DNA from 4 places in the Pantoea sp. E2023-21 genome. Region 2 is predicted to be linked to each of the others. Evidence: predicted binding sites of a transcription regulator. Region 2 holds the regulator's gene; each other region holds the start of a gene.

Region 1 (4,218 bases), 1.1 Mb from region 2:
TCCAGCGGATCTTCCCGGAATGCCTTGCGCAAAATTGAGGTTGGGATGCATACGGCTGGCGGGATGGATAAACCAGTGACGCATCATCGCCAGCGCTTTATCGGCATAGCGTTGATCGCCAGAGAAATACCAGGCCAACGTTAGTGCCTGGAAATCGGCAGTAAAACGCGCCAGCCGCACGCCATCACTCTGACCGTTTTTACTGGCGGGATTCACTTCGCCGTCGCGACGCTGCCACGGCAGGCCGTTGGCTTTGCTGGCATCCGGCCACCAATAGGCGCTTAGGCTCAAATAATCCTGCTTCGAACCGCTCGGCGGCAGCATGCCTTTATCTATGACGCTGGGATTAAGATGCTTCAGCGCGTTGTCTGCCTGCTGTTGCAGCTGATGCCAGGCTGCGACCGTCGGTGGCGCAGCTCGATGCTGCGTCAGCTGCTGCTTAACCCGCTGAAGATCGCTTAAAGACAGAAAGGCCGGTTCGTTGGCCATACTTATTGCGCTGTACAGCCACACTAGCGCCATCCACAGTGTCTTCATTAACTCTGCTCATCCAGTTGTAGCGCCACATACAGCAGCAAACGATCGTCAAAGTTGCCCAGATCGAGTCCGGTAAGCTCGGAAATACGATTGAGTCGATACTCCAGCGTATTACGGTGAATAAACAGCGCGCGTGCTGTCGCGCTGGGTTGCACGTTATGGCTGAACCATGCCACCAGCGTGCGTCGCAGCAAACCATTGTTATCCATGCTTTTTAGTTTCACCAATGGGCGCGCCAGTTCGTTGGCCTGCCAGCCGCCGCGTAAACTGTCGAGCAGTACCGGCAGCACCAGATCCTGATAAAAATAGCTGCGCTGTTCGGGCATGCGCTGCTTGCCCACCATCATAGTGGTGCGCGCGGTGCGGTACGAACGTGCGATGCTGCCGGGGCCGGTAAAGTAGTTGCCGAGCGCAATGCGCATCCGCACTTGCCCGCTCTCCTTCATACGTTGCAGCAGTTGATCAACCCGACGACGATGATCGTCCTGATCGTAGCGCCCATGCGCATTCAGTGCCGGTTTTAGCACCACCATTTCAGTGAGTGAAACAATCGCAATCAGGTTGTCACGTTCTGGCGTGGTCAGCAGCGTTTGTAACTGCTGGAGTTCGGACATCGCGCTATCAACGCCGAGCTGACCGCTGTCAACTTCCACCACCGCAACCACACGTGGCTGATTAAGATCGATACCGAGCCGCTGCGCCCATTCGCTCAGCGCTGGCGATAAGGTTTCGCTGCGCACCAGATTCAGCACCAGCTCTTCACGCAAACGGCTGTCCTGCGCCAGCATATGCAGCAAACGCGCCTGTTCCAGCATCATTTCGGCGGTCATACACACCAGCTCGCCGTAATGACGCAGCGTCGCCGGTTGACCGGTCAAACCGATAACGCCGACGATGTCGCCATCAATACGTAGCGGCAAATTGATGCCAGGACGCACGCCGTGCAGATGTTTTGCCACCGCTTCATCAATATCCACTACGCGGCCTTGAGACAGTACCAGCAGCGCCCCTTCGTGCAATTCGCCAATCCGCTCACGATCGCCACTGCCAATGATGCGGCCGCGCGCATCCATCACGTTGACATTGCTATCAATAATTTGCATCGTGCGGGCAACAATATCCTGAGCCAGTCGCGCATCGAGATGATAAGTGGCCATCAATCACTCCGGAGAAAAGGACGAACCGACAGAATACGCATCCTTTTAAGGCGCTGACATTGTGCAACTGCACATAGCCAAGGGGATTATGCGGGATTTGCGGTAAGCGTCACATTCAGTACCGGACATTTGCACAGACATAAAAAAGGCGAGCCAAAGCTCGCCTATTATCAATAACCTGGAAACTTACTGCATCAGCAGATACAGACTGCTATCACCGCGCTGTACGTTCAGTGCCAATACAGAAGGTTTCGTGTCGAGTACCTTACGCAGCTCGCCGAGATTCGCCACGGCTTGCTGGTTTACGCCCAGAATCACGTCACCTTTCTTCAGGCCGATACGCGCCGCAGCGCTGCCTGCTTTCACATTATCGACACGCACGCCTTTCTGGCCGTTAGAATCGATATTACTGAGATCGGCACCTTCAATACCGGTGTAAATGGTGGCCGACTGCACTTTATCCTGCGAGCTCTGTTGCAATTCAACCGTGATATTCACCGGTTTACCCTCGCGCAGCAGACCGAGCTGCAGCTTGGTGCCGACCGGCAGCGAGCCCACTTCTGCACGCAGTGCCGCGAAGCTGGTCAGCGCTTTACCGTTCATTGACACCACCACGTCACCCGCTTTCACTCCAGCTTTTGCCGCTGCGGAGTTCGGCAGCACCTGGCTGACAAAGGCGCCGCGCTGCGCATCGACTTTCATCGCTTTCGCCAGCTCGGAATTCAGCTCGGTACCCATAATGCCCAGTTCGCCACGTTTCACCTGGCCGTATTCCACCATCTGCGCGGTGAGGTTTTTCACCATCGAGCTGGGGATAGCAAAGCCGATACCGATGTTGCCGCCGTCCGGCGCCAGAATCGCGGTGTTAATCCCGATCAGTTCACCGTTAAGGTTAACCAGCGCACCCCCGGAGTTACCGCGGTTAATTGCTGCATCGGTTTGGATAAAGTTTTCATAATTTTCAACGTTCAGGCCGCTGCGGCCCAGCGCCGAAACAATCCCTGAGGTCACCGTTTCACCGAGGCCGTATGGGTTACCGATCGCCACGGTATAATCACCCACACGCAGGTCGTCAGAGTCGGCAATCTTAATCGCCGTGAGGTTTTTCGCGTCCTGCAGCTGAATCAGCGCGATATCAGACTGCGGATCTTTACCAATCACTTTGGCGTCGTAGCGACGGCCATCGCTGAGCTGCACCTGAATTTTAGTGGCGTTGTCCACCACGTGGTTGTTGGTCACCACATAACCTTTATCCGCGTTGATCACCACACCGGAGCCGAGCGCACGGAACTGCTGTTTCTGCGCGTTAGCACCGCCATCCGCGCCGCCGCCATCACCGCCACCGTTTTGGCACATTGGCGAACTCTGGAACGGTGAACCGTCCTGGCAGAACGGAGAATTATCACCAAAGAATTGCTGGAACTGCTGTGGCATACGCGGCGTTTTAACCGTGGTGCTGCCTTCAACACTGATACTCACCACGGAAGGCATGACTTTTTCCAACATGGGTGCCAGGCTTGGCAACTGTTGGCTTGAAGAAGAAGCGCTCTCCGCGGCGAAAACGCTCACAGGGCTCAATGCCGTTGCGCCGAAACTCAGCGCCAACGCCAGCATAATTGTGTTTTTTTTCATTTATCTGTGTCTCTCTAAGAATGACGGCCAGACCATTGCTGTGGTCGTGATGGTGAGATTAAGTTTTTAGCGCGAAGTTCCTAATAAAGTTTTAGGCAAAGGTAAAAAATTGTTCTTCGTCTTTACAATTCTGCGCTTATTCAACCGCCATTAAACGACGATATTCATCCCAGGCATAATTGTCTGTCATCCCACTAATGTAGTCCTGAATCAGACGCGCACGATAATAACGTTCCCACAACAGGCGCTGATATTTATGCTCAACGATTAATGAACGCATGTGTTGTTGATAAGCTTTACGGTGTTTTCCGGAAAGCTTATGAAACAGACGTGTTTCAATCGGATGCTTTGCCAGAAAATCCTCGTTCATCAAGGTAGTAAACTGTTCATAGTTTAATAAAAGCAATGACTGGTATATTTCCAGCAAACCTTTAATTACACGGTAACCCTGCAATTCCAGCTGCTCGACTTCTGGATGATTAAACACTTGCTGACGCGCGACGGTTTTAAATAATGTCAGTAAGCGCCCTTCTTCGCCATCATCCTCCAGTAAAGCGTGATTAAAATCGCCCTGGAAAATAGCCGGTAAGTTATCGATGAACCGCTTAACCGCATGGCTGACCAATACGTTTTGTACATTTACCCGTAACGACATAAAAAATTGATCGCTGATACTGCGGCGTTTTTTCTGATTAGCCTCTTTCCACGCATCGCCGATAGTCCGGCTGAATACATCACCGCTTTTTACTGTGCCCCAGACGCCGAGCAAATGTTTATACAGCGTTTCAACATCGAAGATGTCTTTTTCTACGGCGTCATCCAAATCGGCAATGCAATAAGAGATGTCGTCGGCGGCTTCCATTATCCAGGTAAGCGGGAAACGATGATGTTC
Region 2 (4,218 bases):
GCTGTAGCCGTTCTGGCTGACGAACATGATGGTCATCAGAATCCAGTAAGGTTTGGGAATGTTGAAGAACAGCGCCAACGCGCTGCCAAACATCAGCATCACGGCGAAACGAGCGGCGGTGCGTAACGCGGAAGATTTGAACGACAGATAACTGCGCAACGCCGGCAACAGCGGCAAACGGCGCTGGCGATCGGCCATCAGGTCACGTGTGTAGAGTGGCTTCTGCGTGCGCAACACGCGGGCGATGCGACTGAAGTGATACAGGCAGAAGTTGCCGACCGGATTATCCGGATGCTGGCGCGCAATTTTCTCCAGCGCGCCGAGCTGTTTCTCCATGTGAAAACGATCGGGTAATTGATGGTAGAGGATCGCATCGGCCAGCACGCGCAGCCGGGCTGAGATGATTTTGGCGTTCCAGCGAATCACCGCTTCGGCGTGGCTCTCCTCCACGAGCTTTTGCACCTCTTCGGGCTGATGCAAACTCACCGAGATGTGTTCCTGTAAATCCAGCGCCACCTGAAAAGCGCGTGTCAGACGTTTGTGGCTGTTATCACGGCTGGCCGACAACATGTGCATTTGCTGGTAGCAGGTCGTGATGAGATCGACCGCCTTTTGCTGGCGTGCCAGCAGGGGGGGCAGCGCTTTTTCCGGATCGGTCAACTGCGTCAGTAAGGTGTATTTGGCATCGCAATAATCGGCCAGCTCACGGAACAGCAGGCTAAGCGATTCGCGCATCGGCTGCTCTTTCCACAGCCAGAACCAGAACCAGTTGAACAAGCCGTACCACAGCGTGCCGCCTATGTAGAGCAGCGGCGGCACCCACATCGGCATGCGTCCCACTAAACTGAGCGTAAAGATGGCGGCGATTAACGTCGCGGGGAGCAGGCGCGCATGCAGTGGGCCGATTTCACCGGTCACGCCAATCAGCAGCGGCAGCGCCAGCAAAATCAGCGGCAGCGGAATTTGGTACGCGGTGAGGATTTGCATCAGGAAACTGCCGGTGGCAAACAGCGAACCCCCTACAATCAGGCGTTTGAAGAAGCGTTTGTGCGGCGTATCCAGCCCCGCCATATTGCAACAGGCAGGCACTAACGAGAACAGCAGACCTTTTTGCAGATCGCCAAACAGCCAGCCGAGAGCCACAGGCAGGCACAGCACCAGCGTTTGCCGCAGCGCATAGTTAACTTCAGGATGATAGATGATTCGGCGCCACATCAGCTCATCGCAAATAGAAACGGCGCGATGTTGCCATCACGCCGTGGGTGAGAAGAAATTAGCGGGTGCCGTAAACGACGATGGTTTTACCGTGTGCGGAGATCAGATTCTGATCTTCCAGCATTTTCAGGATACGACCCACGGTTTCGCGTGAGCAGCCCACGATCTGACCAATCTCCTGACGGGTGATTTTGATTTGCATCCCGTCCGGGTGAGTCATCGCATCTGGCTGTTTGGCCAGATTTAGCAGCGTTTGCGCGATACGTCCGGTCACATCGAGGAAGGCAAGGTTGCCCACTTTCTCAGATGTCACTTGCAGACGACGCGCCATTTGCGACGAAAGTCGCATTAAAATATCCGGGTTTACCTGAATCAGCTGACGGAATTTTTTGTATGAAATTTCAGCCACTTCGCAGGCAGACTTCGCACGCACCCAAGCACTGCGTTCCTGGCCTTCTTCGAAAAGACCGAGTTCGCCGATAAAATCTCCCTGATTGAGATAGGAGAGAATCATCTCTTTGCCTTCTTCATCTTTAATCAGTACCGCTACGGAACCTTTCACGATGTAGTACAGCGTTTCCGCTTTCTCACCCTGATGGATGAGCGTGCTTTTGGATGGATATTTGTGAATATGGCAATGGGACAGGAACCATTCGAGTGTAGGGTCTGTTTGCGGTTTGCCGAGAACCATTCGCTATTATCCTCTGTTGTAATCGTGCCCAAAATACAGGGGGCATTTTTCCCTGTCAGGCGGTTTAATCGTCGAGCGTTTCCAGTAAAGGAAAAATTATTCCGGGTGGACTCTTAAGCTACGCTTTTGATTCTTCCCGCCTTCGTCTGTAATGACGAAAATATTTTCAGCACTGTTTGTAGCACAGCTTTAGCGAGCTGTCTTGTGTTGTCTCGCTTCAGCAGAAGGGGGATTACTCTGGATTGCTGTTTGTCAGGTGAAAGCGTACTCTGGCGGCAAAACCGCCTCTTCAGGAGAAAGAATAATGCAGGCACGAGTGAAATGGGTGGAAGGTTTGACCTTTCTCGGAGAATCCTCATCCGGCCATCAGGTATTAATGGACGGTAATTCCGGTGATAAAGCGCCAAGTCCAATGGAGATGGTGCTGATGGCGGCGGGCGGTTGTAGCGCTATTGATGTGGTGTCGATCCTGCAAAAAGGGCGCAGCGATGTCGCCGATTGCGAAGTGAAACTCACTTCAGAACGTCGCGAAGAAGCGCCACGTATTTTTACCCGCATCAATCTGCACTTCATCGTCAGCGGCAAAGCGTTAAGCGACAAGGCGGTTTCACGCGCGGTTGATTTGTCAGCGGAAAAATATTGCTCGGTGGCGATCATGCTGGGCAAAGGCGTGGAAATTACGCATAGCTACGAAGTGATCGCGCTTTAATGCTGGCAGGTGCGCATTAATGCGCACCCTACAAAACGCTCTCATTTCGTAGGGTCGCCATTCATGGCGACCAATGACACTCACTCAATCCGCTTCCCTTCAATGAGTCGCTGCACCAGCGGTAGCATAATCAGCTCCATCGCCAGTCCCATTTTTCCGCCCGGCACCACCAGCGTATTGATGTGGGAGATAAACGATCCCTGAATCATCGACAGGAGATAGGGGAACGCGATGCCTTCCAGACCGCGGAAATGAATCACTACGAAACTTTCGTCGAGCGACGGAATTTCGCGTGCCGCAAATGGGTTGGACGTATCAACGGTTGGCACACGCTGGAAGTTAATGTGGGTGCGTGAGAACTGTGGCGTGATGAAGTTGATGTAATCCTCCATTGAACGCACCACCGAATCCATCACCGCCTCACGCGAATGACCGCGCTCGCCCGTGTCGCGCACCAGCTTCTGAATCCACTCAAGATTAACAATCGGGACTACGCCAACCAGCAAATCGACATGCTCTGCGACATTTTGCTGCTGCGTGACCACGCCGCCGTGCAAGCCTTCATAGAACAGCACATCAGTGTTCTCCGGCAGCGGTTGCCAGGGGGTGAAAGTGCCCGGCACCTGATTCCACGGCACGGCTTCGTCGTAAGTGTGCAAATATTTACGCGATTCGCCCAAACCGGTTTGGCCGTAATGCCTGAACGTCTGCTCAAGCAAGCCGAAGTCGTTGGCTTCCGGGCCGAAGTAACTGATATGGCGACCCAGATCGCGCGCCTTGCGGATCGCCATGTCCATTTCCGGACGCGTGAAGCGATGGAAACTGTCACCTTCTACTTCCGCTGCATGCAAATTCAGCTGCTGGAAAATCTTACGGAAGGCAAGGCTGGTGGTAGTGGTTCCGGCGCCGCTGGAACCGGTAACGGCAATAATTGGATGCCTGGCTGACATAACAGAGCTCCCTGTGAGGTCCGGCGATGAGCATTGTTACCACGAATTGCCGCGGGGTGCATCAGCCGCGGAATTCACCTTTTGGCATGATATTGATGGATTCATGCAGTTCCGACCACACCAGCACCACATCGCCACGCTCCAGCTGGCGGCGCACGTCGGCAACTTTTTGCAGTAAACTGCGTTCCTGCTCGCCATAATCAGTACCTTCGCGTAACACAAAGGTTTCAATCAGGTTTTCCAGCGTGTCCGCTTCGAGTTCTTGCCAGGGAATAATCACAATTACACATCCAGATACGTTGAGAGCCAATCGGGTACGCGCTGTTCCAGCCACATTTTCGGTTTAAGCAAGGTGCCGCCGACAAAGCCAACGTGGCCGCCTTGCTGCGTCAGTTGATACTGAATCGATGCTGAAAGCTGGTCAGGTTGCGGAATAACCGCATCGGTCATAAAGGGATCGTCTTGCGCATGAATAATCAGCAGCGGTTTACGCACGCCGGTCAGCAGCGGCATCGCGCTGGCACGTTGATAATAGTCGTTCGCGTCAATAAAACCGTGCGCACGTGCGGTTATCGCATCATCAAATTCGCGTAAGCGGCGAAAAGCGCGCAGTTGGGCGAGATCGACCGGCAACGTGCCGGGCCAGGCGTGTA
Region 3 (4,218 bases), 1.6 Mb from region 2:
AATGTTCTCTAAATGAGCCGCCTGCAAATAGCTGGCGTAAGGTGATCCGGTTTTAGGGTCAGCAAGACGTTGCCAACTGTAGACGAAATCCTGTGCGGTAACTGGCTTGCCGTTACTCCAACGCGCATCGTCACGTAGCGTAAACGTCCAGATGCGCCCTTCTTCACTTTGCCACTGTTTGGCAACGCCGGGTACCAGTTGACCGTTATTATCGGTTTCAACCAATCCTTCCAGCAGATTACGCATGACATTTGATTCAGGCACGCCTTCTGCTTTCTGCGGGTCCAGCGTCGCCACTTCGCTACCGTTATTAATGACAATACGCTGAGAATCGGATAATTGCGTTCCGGCAGGCACTTGTGCTGCCTGACTTTGAGAAATAATTGCCATCAGGCATAAGGCAAGCACTGAGCGCGTGAACGTTTTTGCTACCATGCATTTCATCAACAAATATCAACCTTAATCATAAGCCTGATAGCCTGTAAGCAAGAAGCGTACACATTTGTCGCTATCAGATAAAAAATTTGTGATGTGCCGAAAATTATCAGAACCGATGCCCGCACGCCAAAGCTAAACACCAAAAATGTTAGCAGATTCTCTTTTATCACGTTCGGTCGGGTAGGAAAAGTGTTAATTATTTAACTGAATTATCGCATAAACCCATGATTAAAATAAATTTTCCGCGATAATTGCCTATGTTTTATTCGTTATTGTTCTGTAGATATAATATTTACGAATTCGACCATGAAAATAAGCATTTGCCACAGAATTAATTATCAATCAAGTGACAAACTTTTCGCTAATGCTAGTTCAATGGCCATCGGCAGAGTTATTATCTGTGATAATTATCACAGTTTGATGTGAGACCTGGCGGGATTAAGCTTGAGCCAGTAGTAAAAGTGATATAGGACGTGTGGAGTTAAGGCGCATGAATAAACTAACCAAAATGGTGCAATTAAACGGATTGATGCACCATTTTGGATCGAAAATTTATCTCGGATAAAAAATAACTCTCTTTTAATTCAGTAAGCCTGGGAAAATAGATTTCATGCCGGTGACAATAAATTCAATTCCCAATGCCATCAGTAATAAGCCCATGATACGGGTAATGACGTTAATCCCGGTTTGGCCAAGCACCCGCACCATTAAAGGTGCAGCACGAAACAGCAGCCAACAACAAAAGGCAAAAATGGCAATCGCGAGACTAAAACCAATCAGATTCTGCCAACTGTGGTAACGCGTGCTCCAGACAATGGTCGAACTGATTGCGCCCGGACCGGCCATCAACGGCAAGGCTAACGGCACTACGCCGATGCTTTCACGAATCGCGCTCTCCGACTTCTCCTGCTTATTCTGCTTATCTTCACCGAGTTTTCCGCTGATCATCGACATCGCAATAGTGACCACCAGAATGCCACCGGCAATACGGAACGAATCAATTGAGATGCCAAACAGATGCAGGATGCCATCACCAAGGAACAATGAGGTCCATAGGATAATGGCAACGGCCAGGTTGGCGGTGAGATTGGTTTTATTGCGCTCCACCACCGCCTGATAGCTGGTCATGCTGATAAAGACCGGGATGATGCCTACCGGATTCACCAGGGCAAACAAACCGACAAAAAACTTAATGTAGCCGGAAAGATCGAGTAGCACGGGGTTCAAAGTGGGCTCCGGTAAGGTCTGAGTAAAAAAGCGCGCCTAATGTAGTTCATATGACGGGCGAAAAACCAGAGGCATAGGGAGAAATTTATGCTACTTGTTTGGCTCCAAGTCAGTACATTCGGCTGCTGTTAATCTTTGGTTATTACGATGCAGCCATTGAGATCAGAATATGTGGCACATTCCGCTAACTTTACTTGCAAAAGTTAGTGCTGAAAGGTGTCAGCTTAGTCATGATTTGATCTATATCAAAATTCACCTACCCCATCAGGGGTAATCTTACCGCATCGAAAACACTCCCTGACATTTAAGCATCTTCACCAGGAAACCCTTTTAGTAAGCAAAGGCAAATCAGTTGCCAACCTGACCAATATATAAGCATACGTGACTATACTTCTGGACTCAGGCTTGTTTACTAAAAGAGTTTAACTTCCTTCAGGAGAGCACTATGGCCGTTACTAATGTTGCCGAACTTAATGCACTGGTTGAGCGTGTAAAAAAGGCACAGCGTGAGTACGCTAATTTTAGTCAGGAACAAGTTGATGCCATCTTCCGCGCTGCCGCCCTCGCCGCTGCAGATGCACGAATCCCTCTGGCCAAATTGGCCGTTGCCGAATCAGGTATGGGTATTGTTGAAGATAAAGTGATCAAGAATCACTTTGCGTCTGAATATATCTACAACGCTTACAAAGATGAGAAAACCTGCGGTATTCTCGCCACTGACGATACCTTCGGCACCATTACCATTGCTGAACCGATTGGCTTGATCTGCGGTATCGTACCCACAACAAACCCAACCTCAACGGCTATTTTCAAGGCGCTGATTAGCCTGAAAACTCGCAATGGCATCATCTTCTCTCCGCATCCTCGTGCAAAAGATGCGACTAACAAAGCTGCGGACATTGTGCTGCAGGCAGCCATTGCGGCAGGTGCACCAAAAGATATCATCGGCTGGATCGACACCCCATCAGTCGAGCTATCTAATCAGTTAATGCATCACCCTGATATCAACCTGATCCTTGCAACCGGCGGTCCGGGCATGGTGAAAGCCGCTTACAGTTCTGGTAAACCAGCGATTGGCGTGGGTGCGGGTAATACACCTGTCGTCATCGATGAAACAGCGGATATCAAGCGTGCCGTAGCCTCGATCCTGATGTCGAAAACCTTCGATAACGGTGTGATTTGTGCTTCTGAGCAATCGGTGATTGTGGTTGATTCTGCTTATGACGCAGTCCGCGAACGTTTCGCCAGCCATGGCGGCTACATGCTGCAAGGCGATGAGCTGAAAGCCATTCAGAATATCATCCTGAAAAATGGTGCTTTGAATGCGGCGATTGTTGGCCAACCCGCGACAAAAATTGCGGAATTAGCCGGAATTAGCGTGCCAGCAAATACCAAGATACTCATTGGCGAAGTGAAATTGGTTGATGAATCTGAGCCGTTTGCGCATGAAAAATTGTCACCGACCTTAGCAATGTATCGCGCTAAGGATTATCACGACGCGGTTGATAAAGCAGAGAAACTGGTGACCATGGGCGGTATCGGTCACACCTCGTGTCTCTATACCGATCAAGATAATCAGATAGAGCGTGTGCACTATTTCGGCGACAAAATGAAGACCGCGCGTATTCTGATTAATACACCGGCTTCACAAGGCGGCATCGGTGACCTGTACAACTTCAAGCTGGCTCCGTCACTGACGCTGGGCTGTGGTTCATGGGGCGGTAACTCCATTTCTGAAAACGTGGGACCTAAACATCTCATCAACAAGAAAACCGTGGCCAAGCGAGCTGAGAATATGTTGTGGCATAAACTTCCCAAGTCTATTTACTTCCGTCGCGGCTCACTGCCAATTGCCCTGGAAGAAGTAGCAACTGACGGTGCAAAACGCGCCTTTATCGTTACTGACCGCTTCTTGTTCAACAACGGTTATGCCGATCAGGTTACCCGCGTACTGAAATCACACGGTATCGAAACTGAAGTGTTCTTTGAAGTCGAAGCTGACCCAACGCTAAGCATCGTACGTAAAGGTGCAGAGCAGATGAACAGCTTTAAACCTGATGTGATTATTGCACTCGGCGGTGGTTCACCGATGGATGCAGCAAAAATCATGTGGGTGATGTACGAACACCCAGAAACGCATTTTGAAGAGCTGGCACTGCGCTTTATGGACATCCGTAAACGCATCTATAAATTCCCGAAAATGGGCGTCAAGGCACGTATGATTGCCATCACCACCACTTCCGGTACCGGTTCTGAAGTCACACCGTTTGCCGTGGTGACTGACGATGCCACCGGCCAGAAATACCCATTAGCGGATTATGCATTGACTCCGGACATGGCAATTGTTGACGCCAATCTGGTGATGGATATGCCACGTTCACTTTGTGCCTTCGGCGGTCTGGATGCGGTTACACACTCACTTGAAGCTTATGTTTCAGTATTAGCGAATGAGTATTCTGACGGTCAAGCGCTGCAAGCTCTCAAACTGCTGAAAGAAAATTTGCCAGCCAGCTACCGCGATGGAGCAAAAAATCCGGTGGCGCGTGAGCGTGT
Region 4 (4,218 bases), 460 kb from region 2:
AGCATCGCTTCCACATATTCCGGCTGAACATAGCCGCCTTTCACCAACTGCTCACCGGCAAAGCGAATCGCTTGCTCTTTATGCGTCGCGCTCAGGCCAAGGAACACGTTGTCTGCGCCCAGTTTGAACAGGTGCGCGTTGCCTTCGTCATAGCTGTCCGCCAGCGTAGTCTTTACCGTTTCACGATGCGCTTCGCTGCGATTGGCGGTAACCAGACGTTCAGTCAGGTTGCTGTACAGCGCGCTATCAAGGAAGTTATTCAGAGAAATGTGCTGCGCATGCGGTGCCTGGCGCATCGCACGTTCAGTCAGATCGCGGTGCGTAATCACCAGGTCTACGTCGCCCGGCAGCGAGTTGATCGCCGTGTTAGTGACAGAGATATTGCTCAGACCTGCGTCCTGCACTTTCTTGCGCAGTACGCCTGCACCCATCGCACTTGACCCCATACCGGCATCACAGGCTACGATGATTTTGCGTACGTGGTTCAGGTCAACGCTCATCGCATCGCCAGCCACCGGGGAACCGGCAACTGCCTGACCTTTTGACTGCGCTTTCATATCTTGCATGCGCTGAGTCGCGGCTTCGATATCGTCATCTTCTTTCACTTTGCTGGTTTTCAACAGCACCGCTGAGACGACGAAGGAGACCGCAAACGCAGCAATGATGGCCGCGATGTTCGCGAAGTAAGCCCCTTTTGGCGTCATCGCCAACACCGCCAGGATCGAACCTGGAGAAGCCGGAGAAACCAGGCCGCCGTTCAGCAGCGTCAGGGTGAACACGCCCGTCATACCGCCGAGGATAACCGCCAGCAACAGACGCGGCGCCATTAGCACGTATGGGAAGTAAATTTCGTGGATACCACCGAGGAAGTGGATGATCGCTGCACCGCCTGCGGACTGTTTGGCGCTACCGCGACCAAATACCATGTAGGCAACCAGCACGCCCATGCCCGGACCTGGGTTGGCTTCAATCAGGAAGAAGATTGATTTGCCCGCCTCGCTCGCCTGCTGGATACCCAGCGGAGAGAAGATACCGTGGTTGATAGCGTTATTGAGGAACAGGATTTTCGCCGGTTCAACAAAGATTGAGGTCAGAGGGAGCAGGTTGTTCTGCACCATCAGATTCACGCCCGCAGCGAGAATGTGCGACAGACCTTCAACCAGTGGACCGATGGCTACGAACGCCAGCAGCGCCAACAGCATACCGATGATACCGGCCGAGAAGTTGTTAACCAGCATCTCGAAGCCGCTTTTGATCTTGCCATCAACCACGCGGTCGAAGGATTTAATCGCCCAGCCGCCCAGCGGACCAGCAATCATCGAACCGAGGAACATCGGCATATCGGCGCCGACGATCACGCCCATGGTAGTGATCGCACCGACCACGCCACCACGATCGCCGCCGACCAGACGTCCACCGGTGAAACCAATCAGCAGCGGCAGCAGGTAAGTGATCATTGGGCCGACGAGCTTCGCCAGCGTTTCGTTTGGAATCCATCCGGTTGGGATGAACAGCGCAGTGATGATACCCCATGCGATAAACGCACCGATGTTAGGCATCACCATATTACTCAGAAAGCGACCAAAGCTCTGAACCTTGACCTTTACTGATGAGGACATAAACCCACCCCTTATTGAGACGCGCTGCAATAAGAGAGCGCGTTTGTTTTTGTTTGAACGTTACGGCGCGGGCCGTGGCATTACTGTATGCACGCGGACTCTAGCACTAGTTTATTACGCTGCGTAGAGCAGCGACTAAGTGTGATGTAGATCACGCCAAGGTGGGGTGTTTGGGGTGCAATAAGGTGACTTTGATCACAAAAAGTGGCTGTAAGAAAGCAACGGTGACGAAAAATCATGCAAAACAGGGTGATGAATGTGACTTAAGTCACCTTTTTAATCGGGTGCTTTGTTGTGTAAGTGTGATCAATGTCACAAACTATTTTTGGTCGAAAATGCGCCAGATCACAATATGCCGCATCAGGAAAATGAGCTGTAAGGAAGTGACGTAATTCCGAAAAGAGACGAACAGAAGAGGAAGCTAAAAGGGCGCTTATGTAGGGTCGCCCTTCATGGCGACCACTAGCAATTGGCTTAACTGTATTACAAACCGCCTTGCACCGCGTTTTGCGCCTGCGTCAGCGCCTGCGCGTTACTGGAGAGATTGCTCATCAACGTGTTGTACTGCGTTGCCTGATCCTGAGTGGGGAACTGCACGCCGCCGTCATTGAAGGTGACGCGAGTGCCTTGCGATTGCAGATAGTCGCCGGTTTGCACTGCGGCCTGGCTCAGCGCTTGCAGCTGTGGCAACAGCGGAATCAGCGTGCTGGCGGGCTGTGTTACCACTTTGGTAAACGCGGCATCGTAGACTTTCTTCAAATCATCCGGCTGCTTCAGCGTGGCTTTGCTGCTATCCGCCTGCATTTTGGCGCTCTGGATCTGCTGCGTCAGCACACTCAGATTGCCGCTGGCCTGGCGCAGGCTATCGCGACGCGTCAGGTAGTCTTGTGGAACGCGAATCGCCGCCAACTCATCGACTACCGGACGCATGCCTTGATCGATTGCCTGATTGGTCTGCTGCGAGAAACCATAAAGGATGGCGTAATCGCTGGCGTAATTACCGAAGGTCTGTTTTTGGTTTTCACTGAGGCTTGGCAGATGTTCGCCGCTGCGCATCACGGTGTTCTGAAGGAAATCAGTGAAAGCTTTACGCTGATCGCCTTCTTTGTCGCCACAGGCCGTAAGTTGCAGCACGACCAATGCACTGACCATCAGCATGCCGGTACGCATCCAGATGCGGGATAATCCTGACGCCATAATTCAACTCCTGTGATAATGGCTCTCTCCCTTCATAATCCAGGCTACTGCTTAAATTATTCGGGATAAAAATTTTTGCGAAAATGGTCCTAAAGAATAGTGCAATGGTCTGGTGTGTACAACGGGCGCACCGGGCAAATTAAAACACCAGCGCCTGGCCATCTTTGCGGCTTTCGGTGGCGGCAATATAGAAGCCTTGCGGATCGCGGACTATCGCCTGCGCACCCCCGAAGTTATAGCCCAGCAGCGGATCTTCGAGTGCTATCTGATGCCCCATTTCACGCAGCTTCGCCAACACGTTGCGGTCGATGCCCGGCTCAACCACCACTGAACGTCCCTGCTCAACGCGCCAACGCGGTGCATCAATGGCCGCCTGCGGGTTTTGCTTATGCTGCATGATGCGCAGCGCCATCTGCAAATGACCTTGCGCCTGCATCGTGCCGCCCATCACGCCAAATGACATCAGCGGCTGGCCGGCACCATCAAGGGAAAATGCTGGGATGATGGTATGGAACGGACGCTTACTGCCCGCCACCACATTGGGATGTTGCGGATCGAGTGAAAAACCGCAGCCACGATTTTGCAGGCTGATGCCGGTGCCCGGCACCACCACGCCAGACCCGAAGCCCATAAAGTTGGACTGTATAAAGGACACCATCATGCCGCTGGCATCAGCGGTGGAGACATAAACCGTGCCGCTCTGCTGCGGTGCACCATAGGTAAAATCACCGGCTTTATCAGGATCGATCAGCTGCGCACGCTGTTTAAGATAGCCATCGCTCAGCAGCAATTCGGCTGGGAACTCAAGGTGATCGTAATCGCTGACGTAGCGATCCAGATCGGCCAGCGCCAGCTTCATCGCTTCAATCGACAAATGCAGCCACGGCACTGAATCCGGCGTATAGCGGCCAATTTCCCACTGTTCGAGAATGCCCAGCGCAATCAAGGTGGCGATACCCTGACCGTTAGGCGGCAGTTCCTGCACCGATCCACCCGCAAACGGTCGCGACAGCAAATCAACCCAGTCAGCGCGATGGTTGTTGAGGTCCGCCATGCTCAGCGCTGCGCCATGCTGCGCAGCAAACGCCACCATCTTTTCAGCAAGATCGCCACGATAGAAGGCTTCTCCGCGCGTCTCGGCGATTTTTTGCAGCGTTTCGGCTTGCGCCGGATTGCAGAATAGTTCGCCGGCACGCGGCGGTCGGCCATTGGGCGCGAAGCACTCGGCGAAGCCGGGTTGATCTTTCAGCTTGTTGTAGCCGCGCTGCCACAGGTGACCAATTAGCGGTGAAACCGGGAAACCCTCACGCGCAAAGTCAATCGCCGGTTGCGCCAGCGTGGTGAGCGGAAGCGTGGCAAAACGTTCGGCCAACGTGACCCACGCCGACACCGCGCCCGGCAC

The links. Region 2 encodes CRP, which controls carbon source genes, mostly activating them, when cyclic AMP is high. Its sites were predicted from a motif close to ATGTGANNNNNNTCACAT; they were not measured.
Region 1: a site for CRP is predicted at 1,792-1,809, ahead of ACRQ84_RS18830 (CdaR family transcriptional regulator). Genes of this name have one in related genera too.
Region 3: a site for CRP is predicted at 1,899-1,916, ahead of adhE (bifunctional acetaldehyde-CoA/alcohol dehydrogenase). Genes of this name have one in related genera too.
Region 4: a site for CRP is predicted at 1,759-1,776, ahead of ACRQ84_RS15825 (PTS mannitol transporter subunit IICBA). Genes of this name have one in related genera too.

The regions. Positions count from the first base shown of each region.
Region 1 covers NZ_CP195344.1:4,047,217-4,051,434, reverse strand. The annotation lists gene ACRQ84_RS18835 (alginate lyase family protein) at 1-537, opposite strand, end outside; gene ACRQ84_RS18830 (CdaR family transcriptional regulator) at 537-1,694, opposite strand; gene degP (serine endoprotease DegP) at 1,881-3,326, opposite strand; gene dgt (dGTPase) at 3,463-4,218, opposite strand, start outside.
Region 2 covers NZ_CP195344.1:2,901,763-2,905,980, reverse strand. The annotation lists gene ACRQ84_RS13710 (YccS/YhfK family putative transporter) at 1-1,215, opposite strand, end outside; gene crp (cAMP-activated global transcriptional regulator CRP) at 1,274-1,906, opposite strand; gene ACRQ84_RS13700 (OsmC family protein) at 2,211-2,615, shown strand; gene ACRQ84_RS13695 (phosphoribulokinase) at 2,696-3,565, opposite strand; gene ACRQ84_RS13690 (YheU family protein) at 3,627-3,845, opposite strand; gene ACRQ84_RS13685 (hydrolase) at 3,848-4,218, opposite strand, start outside.
Region 3 covers NZ_CP195344.1:1,340,883-1,345,100, forward strand. The annotation lists gene ACRQ84_RS06365 (ABC transporter substrate-binding protein) at 1-444, opposite strand, end outside; gene ACRQ84_RS06370 (YchE family NAAT transporter) at 1,018-1,665, opposite strand; gene adhE (bifunctional acetaldehyde-CoA/alcohol dehydrogenase) at 2,111-4,218, shown strand, end outside.
Region 4 covers NZ_CP195344.1:3,359,642-3,363,859, forward strand. The annotation lists gene ACRQ84_RS15825 (PTS mannitol transporter subunit IICBA) at 1-1,619, opposite strand, end outside; gene ACRQ84_RS15830 (DUF3053 domain-containing protein) at 2,103-2,816, opposite strand; gene ACRQ84_RS15835 (gamma-glutamyltransferase family protein) at 2,956-4,218, opposite strand, start outside.